DNA from 3 places in the Arthrobacter sp. UYCu712 genome. Region 2 is predicted to be linked to each of the others. Evidence: riboswitches for the same ligand, from Rfam matches in the RefSeq annotation. Region 2 holds a riboswitch; each other region holds the start of a gene.
The links. Region 2 has a riboswitch for thiamine pyrophosphate ahead of thiO (glycine oxidase ThiO). Riboswitches for the same ligand answer to the same signal wherever they lie in the genome.

Region 1 (4,142 bases), on a different contig from region 2:
TCTACGCCGGCGAAGTGAACTGGGAAGCCGTCAACCTCGAAGGCAAGCAGCGGCGGATCGAGAACGCCCTCAAGTCCGGCGACTCCGTGCTGGTCCAGGTCACCAAGGACCCGGTCGGCCACAAGGGTGCCCGGCTCACCAGCCAGATCTCCCTGCCCGGCCGCTACCTCGTGTACGTGCCCGGCGGTTCCATGACCGGCATCTCCCGCAAGCTGCCCGACGTCGAGCGCAACCGCCTCAAGCGGATCCTCAAGGACCGCCTGCCGGAAAATGCCGGCGTGATCGTCCGCACCGCGGCCGAGGGTGCCTCCGAGGAGGAGCTGACCCACGACATCAACCGCCTCCGCGCGCAGTGGGAAGGCATCGAGAGCCAGTCGTCGTCGACTAAGATCCTCGCCCCCGAGCTGCTCTACGGCGAACCTGACCTGACCATTAAGGTGGTCCGTGACGTCTTCAACGAGGACTTCTCCAAGCTGATCGTCTCCGGCGAGGAGGCCTGGGACACCATCGAGGCCTACGTCACCTACGTGGCTCCCGACCTGGTGGGCCGGCTCGAGAAGTGGACCAAGGACACGGACATCTTCGCGGCCTGGCGGATCGACGAGCAGATCCACAAGGCGCTCGACCGCAAGGTCTTCCTGCCGTCCGGCGGTTCCCTCGTGATCGACCGCACCGAAGCCATGACCGTGGTGGACGTCAACACGGGCAAGTTCACCGGCAGCGGCGGCAACCTCGAGGAAACAGTCACCAAGAACAACCTGGAGGCGGCCGAGGAAGTCGTCCGGCAGCTCCGGCTCCGCGACATCGGCGGCATCATCGTGATCGACTTCATCGACATGGTGCTCGAATCCAACCGCGACCTCGTGCTGCGCCGCATGGTGGAGTGCCTGGGACGCGACCGGACCAAGCACCAGGTGGCCGAGGTGACCTCGCTGGGACTCGTGCAGATGACCCGCAAGCGGATGGGCACCGGGCTGCTGGAAGTCTTCGGCGAGCAGTGTGACGCCTGCGCCGGGCGTGGCATCGTCACGCACGACGAGCCGGTGGAACACCGCCGCGCCAACGTCGTGGCTGCCGAGCACCACGTGCCGCGGACCGAGAACCAGCCGGCACAGCGGACCGAGCGCAAGAGCCGCCGCCGCGGCAAGGGCGGCCAGGGCACGCCGGAGCTTGTTCCGCCGGCACCCGGAGCCGTCCATGCCGAGCCCACCGACGCCGAGCGCCACGCCAAGGCCGAGGCAACCCGGGCCGCCCTGGCGAACATCGCAGCCGCCGCGCACGCCGCCCACCTGCACGACGGGGAGGCGGCTGCCGGAACCAGCCAGCACGAAGCGGAGGCCCGCAAGGCCGCCGTCGAAGCCGCCGTGGAACTGGCCGTGACGGAAGGAGCGGCCGGACGCCCCGCGGCCGTGCTGACCTTCGGCGGCGAGCAGGTAGCCTTGCCGTTCGTCGATCACGCCGACGAATCAACGGCTCCGGCCCTCACCCTGGACCTGCTGACGGAGGCCTTCGCCAATCTGGGCGGAGCCGAGACGAGCAGGCCCGTAGTGGACCGCGCCCCCGCGGCCAAGGCGCCGGCCAAGGCACCGGCAGCGTCCAACGCACCGGCGCAGGTCCGGGTCGACGCCGACGCCGAGGCGGGCACCACCCGTGGCCGCCGCGTCCGCCGCAACCGGAGCGCGAGCCGCGCCCAGGGTGCAGCCAACGAGACGTCTGTGGAGCACCGCGAGGCGACCACCGCGTCCGCGGCCGGATCCGTCCACGAGGCCAAGGCCCCGGCCATGACCGCCGACAAGCCGGCGGCCAAGCCGGCAGCCGCGAACGAGCCGATCATCCTCGGCGTCGGCGTCCCGGCGTCGGAGCTTTAGGAGCCGGCAGCAAGACAGTTCAGCGTGGCCGCGGGTGTGGTCCGGAACGGCGGAGCAATTCGCCGATCCGGACCGCGCCCGCGGCGTCGTTAAGCCGCAAAGGCTAGGCTGGGGGACTGACACGGGGTGCCGCGCATCGAGCCGGCTGAGATCCAGACCCGTCGAACCTGTCCGGTTAGCACCGGCGAAGGGATGTCTTTCGTGGCTTCACCTGTTCCTACCTCGGCGTTTCTGCCGCCAGTTCCCGCCGCGCCCGCCGCCCCGGGCGGCATCCGGCCCCGGATTCCGCGGGTCCTGGCCATCGCGGGTTCGGACCCGTCCGGCGGTGCAGGCATCCAGGCCGACCTGAAAAGCATCGCCGCGCACGGCGGCTACGGTATGGCCGCGATCACCGCCCTCACTGCGCAGAACACCCGCGGCGTCAGCGCCGTCCACATCCCGCCGGCGGGCTTCCTGACCGCGCAGCTGGACGCCCTGAGCGCGGACATCGGCATCGACGCCGTCAAGATCGGCATGCTGGGCGACGCCGGCGTCATCGATGCCGTCCGCCGCTGGGTCGAAGAAACCCGGCCCGGCGTCGTCGTCCTTGACCCGGTGATGGTCGCCACCAGCGGTGACCGGCTCCTGCAGGAAACAGCCGAAGCCGCCCTGCACGCGCTGCTGCCGCTCGCGGACCTGATCACGCCCAATCTCGCCGAACTCAGCATCCTCCTCCGGGAACCCGTCGCCGCCGACTGGGCAGAAGCCCTGGACCAAGGCAAGCGCCTCGCCGCCCTGGCCGGCACCACGGTACTGGTGAAGGGCGGCCACCTGGAAGGAAACGCCGGCGGAACCGCCGGCGGGGACGACGTTGGCTGCCCCGACGCGCTTATCAACACCGGGGGAGTGCTCGGCCAGGAGACGGTGGTGGTGGCCGGCGGGCGCGTGTCCACCCGCAACAGCCACGGGACCGGATGTTCACTGTCCTCGGCGCTGGCCACCGTGCAGGCCCGGGTGGGGGACTGGGAGGCGGCCCTCCGGGAGGTCAAGCCCTGGCTGGAGGGTGCGCTGCGCGCCTCGGACCGCCTGGACGTCGGGACGGGCAACGGTCCGGTCCACCACTTCCACCGCGTGCAGCACCTGACCGAGGACCACGGCGCTGGGGCCCACGCAGCCGAAGGCCATGGCGGCACGGATGAGGGCAACACCGGCTACCGCATACCGGACGAAGGGGCGTTCGTGGCTGCCCTCGGGAAGGGCGCCGCGGCGGACCTCGCCGCCATCTACGGCCTGGAGTTCATCCGGGGCCTGGCCGACGGCTCACTGCCCGAAAAGGACTTCGCCTACTATCTGGCCCAGGACGCCCTGTACCTCAACGGCTACTCGCGGGTGCTGGCCCGGGCATCCGCAATCGCGCCCACCGAAGCCGAACAGCTGTTCTGGGCACGCTCGGCACAACAGTGCCTCGAGGTCGAATCGGAGCTGCACCGGAACTGGCTCAGCACCCGGCCCGCGGACGTGCAGCTGGGGCCGGTCACGAAATCCTATGTTGACCACCTGCTGGCCGCCTCGGGTTCCGGCAGCTACGGGGTGCTGGTGGCCGCGGCGCTGCCGTGCTTCTGGCTCTACGCCGAGGTCGGCGCGACCCTGCACGCACAGTTCCTGGCGGCTGGTGCCCCCGCAGCGCACCCCTACGCCGAGTGGCTCCGCACATACGCCGACGAGGACTTCGCCGCAGCGACGCGGCAGGCGATCGCCCTGACCGACCGGGCAGCGCGGGCGGCCTCCGCCGCCGAGCGGGACGCCATGGTTCTGGCCTTCCGGCAGTCGGCGCGCTACGAGATCGACTTCTTCGACGCGCCGAGGCTGCACGCCTGAGCGCAGGCGCCCCGGCCAGCCTGTACGATAGTGGGGCACGGTTCCGGAAGTCGTTGCGGGAGCGCTCGGCCTAGATCGAGTTGCGTCCATCACGCAAGGCCCCTCCGGAGCCAGCCTCATTTGCGGCCGAAGGCAAAATTAGCGTAGTCTAGATCTTCGGTGCTTACGCCAACACTTGGGTTATGACCTTGAGGACACTCCATTCGTTATTCGAATGCGAATGTCCACGGGATAGCTCATGGGTCCCCCCGGGGAACCCACCGGCGTAGAGGCACAGCGTGAGCCAGCCAAACAATTTGGACCAGGTTCCGCACGCAAATCTAGTAATAAACGTCGAGAGAAGTGAGTTCCCCAGTGGTGTACGCGATTGTCCGCGCAGGCGGCCGCCAAGAGAAGGTTTCCGTTGGAGACTTCGTT
Region 2 (4,142 bases):
GGCGCACAGCTGGCCGGCGAGCAGGCTGCCCGCCTCCTCGCTGATGACCTCCGGGTGCAGCGGGATCCGCCCGTCGGGGGTGTAGAAGGTCTGCCCGCGGCGGCGCGTTTCGGCGTCGAGCGCGCCGCCCGGCGTCACGAAGGAGGGGACGTCGGCGATGGCGTAGTAGACCTTGTAGCCCTCGCCGGATCGGTCGATGTGGAGGGCCTGGTCAAGGTCGGTGGAGGATTCCGGATCGATGGTCACGAACTCGATGTGGGTGAAGTCGAGCCCCGGCAGTTCGTGCCCGGCCACTGCCTCCTTGGCCTCCCGGAGCGCGTCCTCGGGGAACGGGCCCGGCAGTTCCAGCGTGGTGCGCAGCGCGTTCAGCGCCAGGGCGAGCTGGCTGTTCTGCCGGTGGACGCTGGGGGTCAGGCGATGATGGGACACGAAAATCAGGTTAGCTCCATTTGCGCCATTAGTCTTGGATCATGACCACATCCCCGGCCGATCCTGCCCGCTACAACAGCTTTCTTATGGATCTGCTCGGCGTGATGGCCTACGGCGAACTTTCGGCCTTTGAACGGCTGTCCTCCGACGCACGGTATTCGCCCACCCTGCACGACCGTGCCGTGTTAGGCCGGATCGCAGTGATCGAGTTCCAGCATTATGAACTGGTCAGTGCCAGGCTGGAGGAAATGGGACTGGACACGGAGACGGCCATGCTGCCCTTCCAGCCCTCCGTGGACCACTTCCACGAACGCACCCGCCCGGCCGACTGGTTCGAATCCCTGATGAAGGCCTACGTGATCGACACCGTGTCCGCGGATTTCTACCGCGCCGTCGCCCGGCACGTCGACGACTCGACCCGCGGCCTGGTCGATCGGATCCAGGCGGACGAGGAAGCGACGGCGGTGCTGCGGGACCGGCTCAGGACGGCCCTTGCCGATGACCCGCGGCTGGCGTCCCGGCTGTCGCTGTGGGCGAGGCGGCTGCTGGGTGAGGCCCTGACGCAGGCCCGGCGGGTCAGCTTCGAGCACGCGTTCCTCGGCGGACTGATCGGTGCGGACGAGGAAAAGTCCCGGGAGCTGGTCCGCGAACTGACCGTCGAGCTGGCGGCCAGCCACTCAAGCAGGATGCGCCAGCTGGGGCTGGCCGGGTAGGCCTCCCCTCCAGTGCTGCGCGGTCAGTCCTCCGCGGCGTCGAGGGCGGCGAGCAGGGCACGGGCGGCACCTGCGGGATCGTTGGCCTCGGTGATGGCCCGGACCACCACGATCCGGCGTGCGCCGGCCTCCACCACCTGCCCCACGTTCCCCAGATCGATGCCGCCGATGGCAAACCACGGCACCGTGCGGCCATCAGTGCCGCCTACAGTGCCGTCATCCGCGGCTTCGGCGCGGCGGACCGCCGATGCGGCGTACCGCACCAGGTCCAGCCCGACGGCGGAGCGGCCCGGCTTGGTGGGGGTGGCCCACACGGGTCCCACGCAGAAGTAGCCCAGCCCGGTGCCGGCGGCGGAAGCGGCAATGGCGGCCTCCACCTGCTCCGGGCTGTGCGTCGACAGCCCGATCATGGTGTCCGCGCCAAGGAAGCCCCGGGCGGCCGCCAGCGGGATGTCCTTCTGGCCGATGTGGAACACCGGCGCGCCGGACAGCGAGGCGAGGTCTGCGCGGTCGTTGACGGCCCAGGGCCGGCCGTGCCGGCCGGCGGCCTGGCGCAGGACCTCGAGCAATTCGAGTTCCTCGGCCGCCTCGATGGACTTGTCGCGCAGCTGGATGATGTCGACGCCGCCGGCGAAGGCGGCATCCACGAAGTCCCCGAAATCACCGCGGTCCTTGCGGGCGTCGGTGCACAGGTACAGGCGGGCGGGGGTGTGGACGGGATCCTGGCGCATGCCCCAAGCCTAGTTCCTCTAAACTGGGGCAATACCGCGGGAGCCCGCTGCAGCCGTTCGCCATTGCGTCCGGCGCCGAAGGGGCTGAGAGGGCATCAGAGCCGACCGCTTGACCTGATCCGGTTAGTACCGGCGTAGGGAAGGAATCCTTCTTGGGCACTCCAGTTAGTTTCGATGCCGGCAATCGTGACGGCACCCAGGACGGCACCGGCCGGGAATGTTACGACGTCGCCGTGATCGGCGGCGGCGTGGTGGGCCACGGCATCGCCTGGGCCGCCCGGCAGTCGGGCCGCTCCGTGGCCCTGATCGACGACGCCCCCGGCAGCGGCGCGAGCTGGGCGGCCGCTGGCATGCTCGCCCCCGTGAGCGAACTCCACTACCAGGAGGAAGACCTGCTGGAGCTCATGCTCGAATCCTCGCGGCTGTGGCCGGACTTCGCGGCACAGCTGGAAAGCAACGCCGGGACAGCCGCCGTAAAAGCCGCCGGGACTGCCGCCGGCCCGGACACCGGAACCGGATACGTCACGACGCCGACCCTCGCGGTGGGCGCCGACGCGGCCGACCGCCGGGCGCTCGCGGACCTGCGGACGGTGCAGCAGGCCTGCGGGCTCACAGTGGAGCCGTTGACCGTCCGCGAGGCACGCGGCCGGGAACCCCTGCTGAGCCCGGCGATCTCCTGCGCCTTCGACATCCCCGCCGACCACCAGGTGGATCCCCGCCGCCTGCTCGCCCGGATCAGTGAACTCCTGGCGGCGGACAGCCACTGCGACACCGTCAGCCGCCTGGCTGCCGGACTGCTGTGGGCGGCTGGCCGCGTCAGCGGAGTCAGCCTGGCCGGCGGAGGGGACGTCCGGGCCCGGGAGACCATCGTGGCCAACGGCCTCGGCGCAGCGGGACTCGGCGGCCTGCCGGCCGGGCTCGCCCTGCCGCTGCGGCCCGTCCACGGCGACATCCTGAGGCTCCGAGTGCCCGCGCATCTGCGGCCGCTGCTGGGCTCCACGGTCCGCGGACTGGTCCGCGGCGTGCCCGTGTACATTGTTCCGCGGCTGGACGGCACGGTGGTGATCGGCGCGACGCAGCGTGAGGACGCACTCGCGGACCGGGATGCCCCCGGCTCCGGCGCGGTGTCCGCCGGAGGCGTGTACCAGCTGCTCCGGGACGCCCAGCAACTGCTTCCCGCGGTCGCGGAGCTGGAACTGCTCGAAGCGACCTCGCGGGCACGGCCCGGGACGCCGGACAACGCCCCGCTGCTTGGCCGCGTGGCGGACCGGGCCCCGGGCCGCGCCGGGGACGTCGGGGGACTGATCATCGCCACCGGATTCTTCCGGCACGGCATCCTCCTGACCCCCGCCGCCGCGCGGATCTGCCGGCAGCTGCTGGAGGGCACGGCGGACGCCCGCTGGGCCCGCTTCCGGCCCGACCGGTTCAGTGCCGCCGCCCACCACCCCGCCCCGCACCACGTCCGTCCCCTTCCAGAGCACAGCAAGGAAACCGCATGAACATCACACTCAACGGGTCGGATCACACGGTCCCCGACGGCGCCTCCGTCAGTACCCTGGTCAGCCAGGTCACCGGCCGGCCGCTGGCGCCGAACGGGCAGTCCGCGGACGGCAGGAAGCTCGGCGTCGCGGTGGCGCGCAACGCCGCGGTGGTGCCCCGCAGCCAGTGGCACGGCACCGCGCTCGCCGACGGCGACGACGTCGAACTGGTCACGGCAGTACAAGGAGGATGAGCACCATGGTCGAAACAGTAGTAACTGCAGCCACCGCAGCCCCCGGGGCAGCGCCGGGAACCGCCGATCCGTTCGTCGTCGACGGCATCCCGCTGGGTTCGCGGCTGATCATGGGGACCGGAGGGGCGCCAAGCCTCGACGGCCTCGGGGCAGCCCTCCTGGCGTCGGGTACTGAACTGACCACCGTTGCCATGCGCCGCTACTCACCCGCCGAGGCCGGCTCGCTGTTCCAGCTGCTCGTGGACCACAACATCCGCGTGCTCCCCAACACTGCCGGCTGCTTCACCGCCAGGGACGCCGTGCTGACCGCCGAGCTGGCCCGCGAAGCCCTCGAAACGGACTGGGTGAAACTGGAAGTCATCGCCGACGAGCACACGCTCCTGCCGGACGCCGTCGAACTCGTGGAGGCGACCGAGCAGCTCGTGGGACGCGGCTTCAAGGTCTTCGCCTACACCAACGACGACCCCGTCCTGGCCCTGCGGCTCGAAAACCTAGGCGCCACGGCAGTGATGCCGCTGGGCGCACCGATCGGCACCG
Region 3 (4,142 bases), on a different contig from region 2:
AGTTCGGCTCCGGTGTGGTGCGACTGGACTCCTGCGGCCTTGAGGCGGTCGGCGAGGGCTCCGACGTCGTCGCCCGCCGGCACTTCGATCAGCACCTCGCCCAGGCCCAGGGTGTCCCGGCGGGGGCCCGCGCCACGGCTGTTCCAGACGTTCATGGCCATGTGGTGGTGGTAGCCGCCGGCGGCGACGAACAGCGCCTGGCCGTGCCAGCCCGCCGTCTTCTCGAAGCCGAGGGTCCCGACATAGAAGTCATGCGCGGACTGCACGTCGCCCACCTGGAGGTGGACGTGTCCGACGCCGGCCTCCGCCTCGCGCTGCCCGGCAACGGACTCCTCGCTGAGGTGCTGCTCGAGGTAGCGCTGGGGCGGCAGGGCCAGGCTGTCCATCACCACGTTGTTGCCTTGCCAGGACCAGGCGTCACGCGGACGGTCCCAGTACAGCTCGATGCCGTTGCCTTCCGGGTCGGTGAAATAGAACGCCTCGCTCACTAGGTGGTCGGCGCTGCCCGCGAAGGACTGCGGCTCGTACTGGGCGGCGCTGGCCACGGTGGCGGCGAGGGACGGCTGGTCGTCGAACAGCAGGGCGGTGTGGAAGAGTCCAGCCTCGCCGCGGGCGGGGATGCTGAGCCCGGGCGCCGGAGCCAGGTGGACCAGCGGCTTCTGCCGGCGGCCCAGGTAGAGCCCGCCGTCCTGCTCGGCGACGACGTCGAGGCCGAGGGCGCGCTGGTAGTAGTCGGTCATGAGCTTCATGTCGCCGACCTTGAGCATCACGGTGCCCATGGTGAGTTCGGCGGGAAGGAGATCCTGGGTGCTGGCTTCTGCGGTCATGTCATCGCTCCGGTGCTTCGGCGGCCACCGTTCTTCGATGACCCTTCATGAAGATAAATTACTTGAAGCTTCAATTTATTCCTAATGGGTGGATGGTTCGCGCCGGACCGGCTGCCCGCGCAGCACGATGTGTTTGAGTTGCCGCAGCGTGGCGGGATGGCTCCGCGGATCCTCCGCCGTGACGAGGACATCGGCGCTGGCCCCTTCGCCGATGGATTCCGCGCCCAGCCAGCGCCGCGCGGCCCAGGCTCCGGCGTCGAGGGCAGCCCGGGCCGGGAGGCCCGCTGCGTGCAGGGCGTTGATCTCGTCGACGATCCGGCCGTGCCTGATCACGCTGCCGGCATCGGTGCCCGCATAGATGGCCACCCCGGCCTCGAAGGCTTCGAGGATCCGCTCGGCGCGGCGTTCCCAGAGCGCGCGCATGTGCGCGGCATAGCGGGGGAACCTGGCGTCCGCCTGCGCCGCGATGTCCGGAAAGGTGGCGATGTTGATCAGGGTGGGGACGATCGGCACGCCCTGCTCCGCGAAACGCGGCAGGTGCCGCGGCAGCAGGCCCGTGCCGTGTTCGATGCAGTCGATCCCGGCGTCGAGCATGTCGTCGAGGGTGTCTTCGGCGAAGCAGTGCGCCGTCACCCGGGCGCCTTCATCGTGGGCGGCCCGTACGGCGTCCGCGAGCACCCGAGCCGGGAAGCTGGGGGCGAGGTCGCCGGCGTCGCGGTCGATCCAGTCCCCCACGAGCTTGACCCAGCCGTCGCCGGCGCGGGCCTGTTTGCGTACGGCCTCCACCAGGTCCTCCGGCTCCACCTCGACGGCGAAGCCGCGCAGGTAACGCCGGGTCCGGGCGATGTGCCGGCCTGCGCGGATGATGCGGGGCAGGTCGGCGCGCTGCTGGAGCCAGCGGGTGTCATGCACGGCGCCGGCGTCCCGCACAAGCAGGGTGCCGGCGTCGCGGTCCGTCAGGGCCTGCGCCTCGGCCACGGCGTCCGGGACATCCCCGCCGGGGCCCAGCCCGATGTGGCAGTGCGCGTCCACCAGCCCGGGAATGACCCACCCGTCCAGCACCAGGTCCGGTCCGCCGGCCGGACGGTCGAAGGTCAACAGGCCGTCCACCGACCAGAGCCCGTGGCGCTCCTGGTCCGCCGCGGTCAGGATGGGACCGCTGAACTCGATAATGCTGCTCATGGCCTAAAGCCTAATCCGCGTGACGATCCGCCGAATTCCTCGAAACCGCAGCTCGCGTAAAGAACGGAACGTCAGCGATCGTGCAGAGGGTCATCGATTCGTAGCCATCCCACGCGGGGCAGAGTCCGGATGCACTAGCAGCAAGAGCGGCTCAACCGGCAGCGCCGGGAGGTCTTCCGGCGTCGCCGTCCTGATGCAGGGCACAGCCCTGGGCAGAGTCACCATGCCACGCTCACACCGCGGCCGGGCAGCCCGCCGTCACGCGGCCTCCTTCCGGACGGCCTGTGGTAGCTTCGTCTACGACCACACGGGTGCCCCAGCAGGGGCTGAGATCGGGCTGACGCAGCCTGCGACCGTTGAACCTGTCCGGGTAATGCCGGCGAAGGAAGTGAGTATTCCGTGAATACGCAATTGACACAGCACAGCCCTGTCCACAATCAGGCAGTCCAGGACCTGCCCGTCCAAGTCCAGGCCGCTGCAACTACACAATCGCTGGCGTCCCATTCGTTGGCGTTCACTACGGATGACGAACACGGCCTCCGTGTCCCGGTGACCGAAATCGAGCTGGCGGATTCGCCCGGCGGCACCCGCAACGCCCCGTTCCGGGTGTACCGCACGGCGGGCCCCGGGAGCGATCCGGTCCGGGGGCTGGAGCCGTTCCGCGCGCCCTGGATCGAGGCCAGGGCGGACACCGAAGCCTACGCCGGCAGGGAACGCGAGCTGCTCGACGACGGCAAGTCCGCGGTCCGCCGGGGTGCGGCGTCGGCCGAGTGGAGGGGCGGCCGCCCCGTGCCGCGCCGCGGCGCCGACGGCCGGACGGTGACGCAAATGCGCTACGCCCGGGACGGGGTGATCACCCAGGAGATGAGGTTCGTGGCGCTGCGCGAGAACTGCGACGTCGCGCTGGTCCGCTCCGAACTGGCGGCTGGGCGCGCCATCATTCCCAACAACGTCAACCACCCCGAATCGGAGCCGATGATCATCGGCAAGGCGTTCCTGGTGAAAATCAACGCCAACATCGGCAACTCGGCCGTGACCAGCTCCATCGCGGAGGAAGTCGACAAACTCCAGTGGGCCACTCAGTGGGGCGCGGACACCGTCATGGACCTCTCCACCGGGGACGACATCCACACCACCCGGGAGTGGCTCATCCGCAACTCCCCCGTGCCCATCGGGACCGTACCGATCTACCAGGCGCTGGAGAAGGTCAACGGCGAGGCCAACGCCCTCACGTGGGAGATCTTTCGGGACACCGTGATCGAACAGTGCGAGCAGGGCGTGGACTACATGACCATCCACGCCGGGGTGCTGCTGCGCTACGTGCCCCTGACGGCCAACCGGGTCACCGGCATCGTGTCCCGCGGCGGCGCGATCATGGCCGGCTGGTGCCTGGCGCACCACCAGGAGAACTTCCTCTACACGCACTTCGATGAGCTGTGCGAGATCTTCGCCCGCTACGACGTCGCCTTCTCGCTCGGTGACGGGCTGCGGCCCGGCGCGACGGCGGATGCCAACGACGCGGCGCAGTTCGCCGAGCTGGACACCCTGGCCGAGCTCACGCAGCGGGCCTGGGAGTTCGATGTGCAGGTCATGGTGGAGGGCCCGGGGCACGTGCCGTTCCACCTCGTCCGGGAAAACGTGGAGCGCCAGCAGGAACTCTGTAAGGGCGCCCCGTTCTACACGCTGGGGCCGCTGGTCACCGATATTGCACCGGGCTATGACCACATCACCTCGGCGATCGGCGCCACGGAGATTGCGCGCTACGGAACCGCGATGCTCTGCTACGTCACGCCCAAGGAACACCTCGGACTGCCCAACAAGGACGATGTGAAGACCGGCGTGATCACCTACAAGATCGCCGCCCATGCCGCCGACCTCGCCAAGGGCCACCCCGGTGCGCATGAACGCGACGACGCCCTGTCCAAGGCCCGCTTTGAATTCCGCTGGCGGGACCAGTTCGCGCTGTCGCTGGACCCGGTGACGGCGGAGGCCTTCCACGATGAGACGCTGCCGGCCGAGCCGGCCAAGACGGCGCACTTCTGCTCGATGTGCGGGCCCAAGTTCTGTTCCATGCGGATCAGCCAGGACATCCGGGACGAGTACGGCTCCGCGGACTCGCAGGCCGCACTTGCC

Region 1: it holds a riboswitch for thiamine pyrophosphate, as region 2 does, so the genes downstream of both, ABIB51_RS10410 (bifunctional hydroxymethylpyrimidine kinase/phosphomethylpyrimidine kinase) here and thiO (glycine oxidase ThiO) in region 2, are expected to answer to the same signal.
Region 3: it holds a riboswitch for thiamine pyrophosphate, as region 2 does, so the genes downstream of both, thiC (phosphomethylpyrimidine synthase ThiC) here and thiO (glycine oxidase ThiO) in region 2, are expected to answer to the same signal.

What each region holds. Positions count from the first base shown of each region.
Region 1 is NZ_JBEPOZ010000008.1:123,081-127,222, forward strand. It holds gene ABIB51_RS10405 (Rne/Rng family ribonuclease) at 1-1,868, shown strand, start outside; TPP riboswitch at 1,981-2,078, shown strand; gene ABIB51_RS10410 (bifunctional hydroxymethylpyrimidine kinase/phosphomethylpyrimidine kinase) at 2,100-3,725, shown strand; gene rplU (50S ribosomal protein L21) at 4,080-4,142, shown strand, end outside.
Region 2 is NZ_JBEPOZ010000001.1:278,878-283,019, forward strand. It holds gene ABIB51_RS01425 (RNB domain-containing ribonuclease) at 1-429, opposite strand, end outside; gene ABIB51_RS01430 (ferritin-like fold-containing protein) at 471-1,142, shown strand; gene thiE (thiamine phosphate synthase) at 1,166-1,873, opposite strand; TPP riboswitch at 1,900-2,032, shown strand; gene thiO (glycine oxidase ThiO) at 2,026-3,372, shown strand; gene thiS (sulfur carrier protein ThiS) at 3,369-3,605, shown strand; gene ABIB51_RS01450 (thiazole synthase) at 3,611-4,142, shown strand, end outside.
Region 3 is NZ_JBEPOZ010000022.1:57,822-61,963, reverse strand. It holds gene ABIB51_RS18130 (VOC family protein) at 1-827, opposite strand, end outside; gene ABIB51_RS18125 (amidohydrolase family protein) at 909-2,009, opposite strand; TPP riboswitch at 2,307-2,414, shown strand; gene thiC (phosphomethylpyrimidine synthase ThiC) at 2,409-4,142, shown strand, end outside.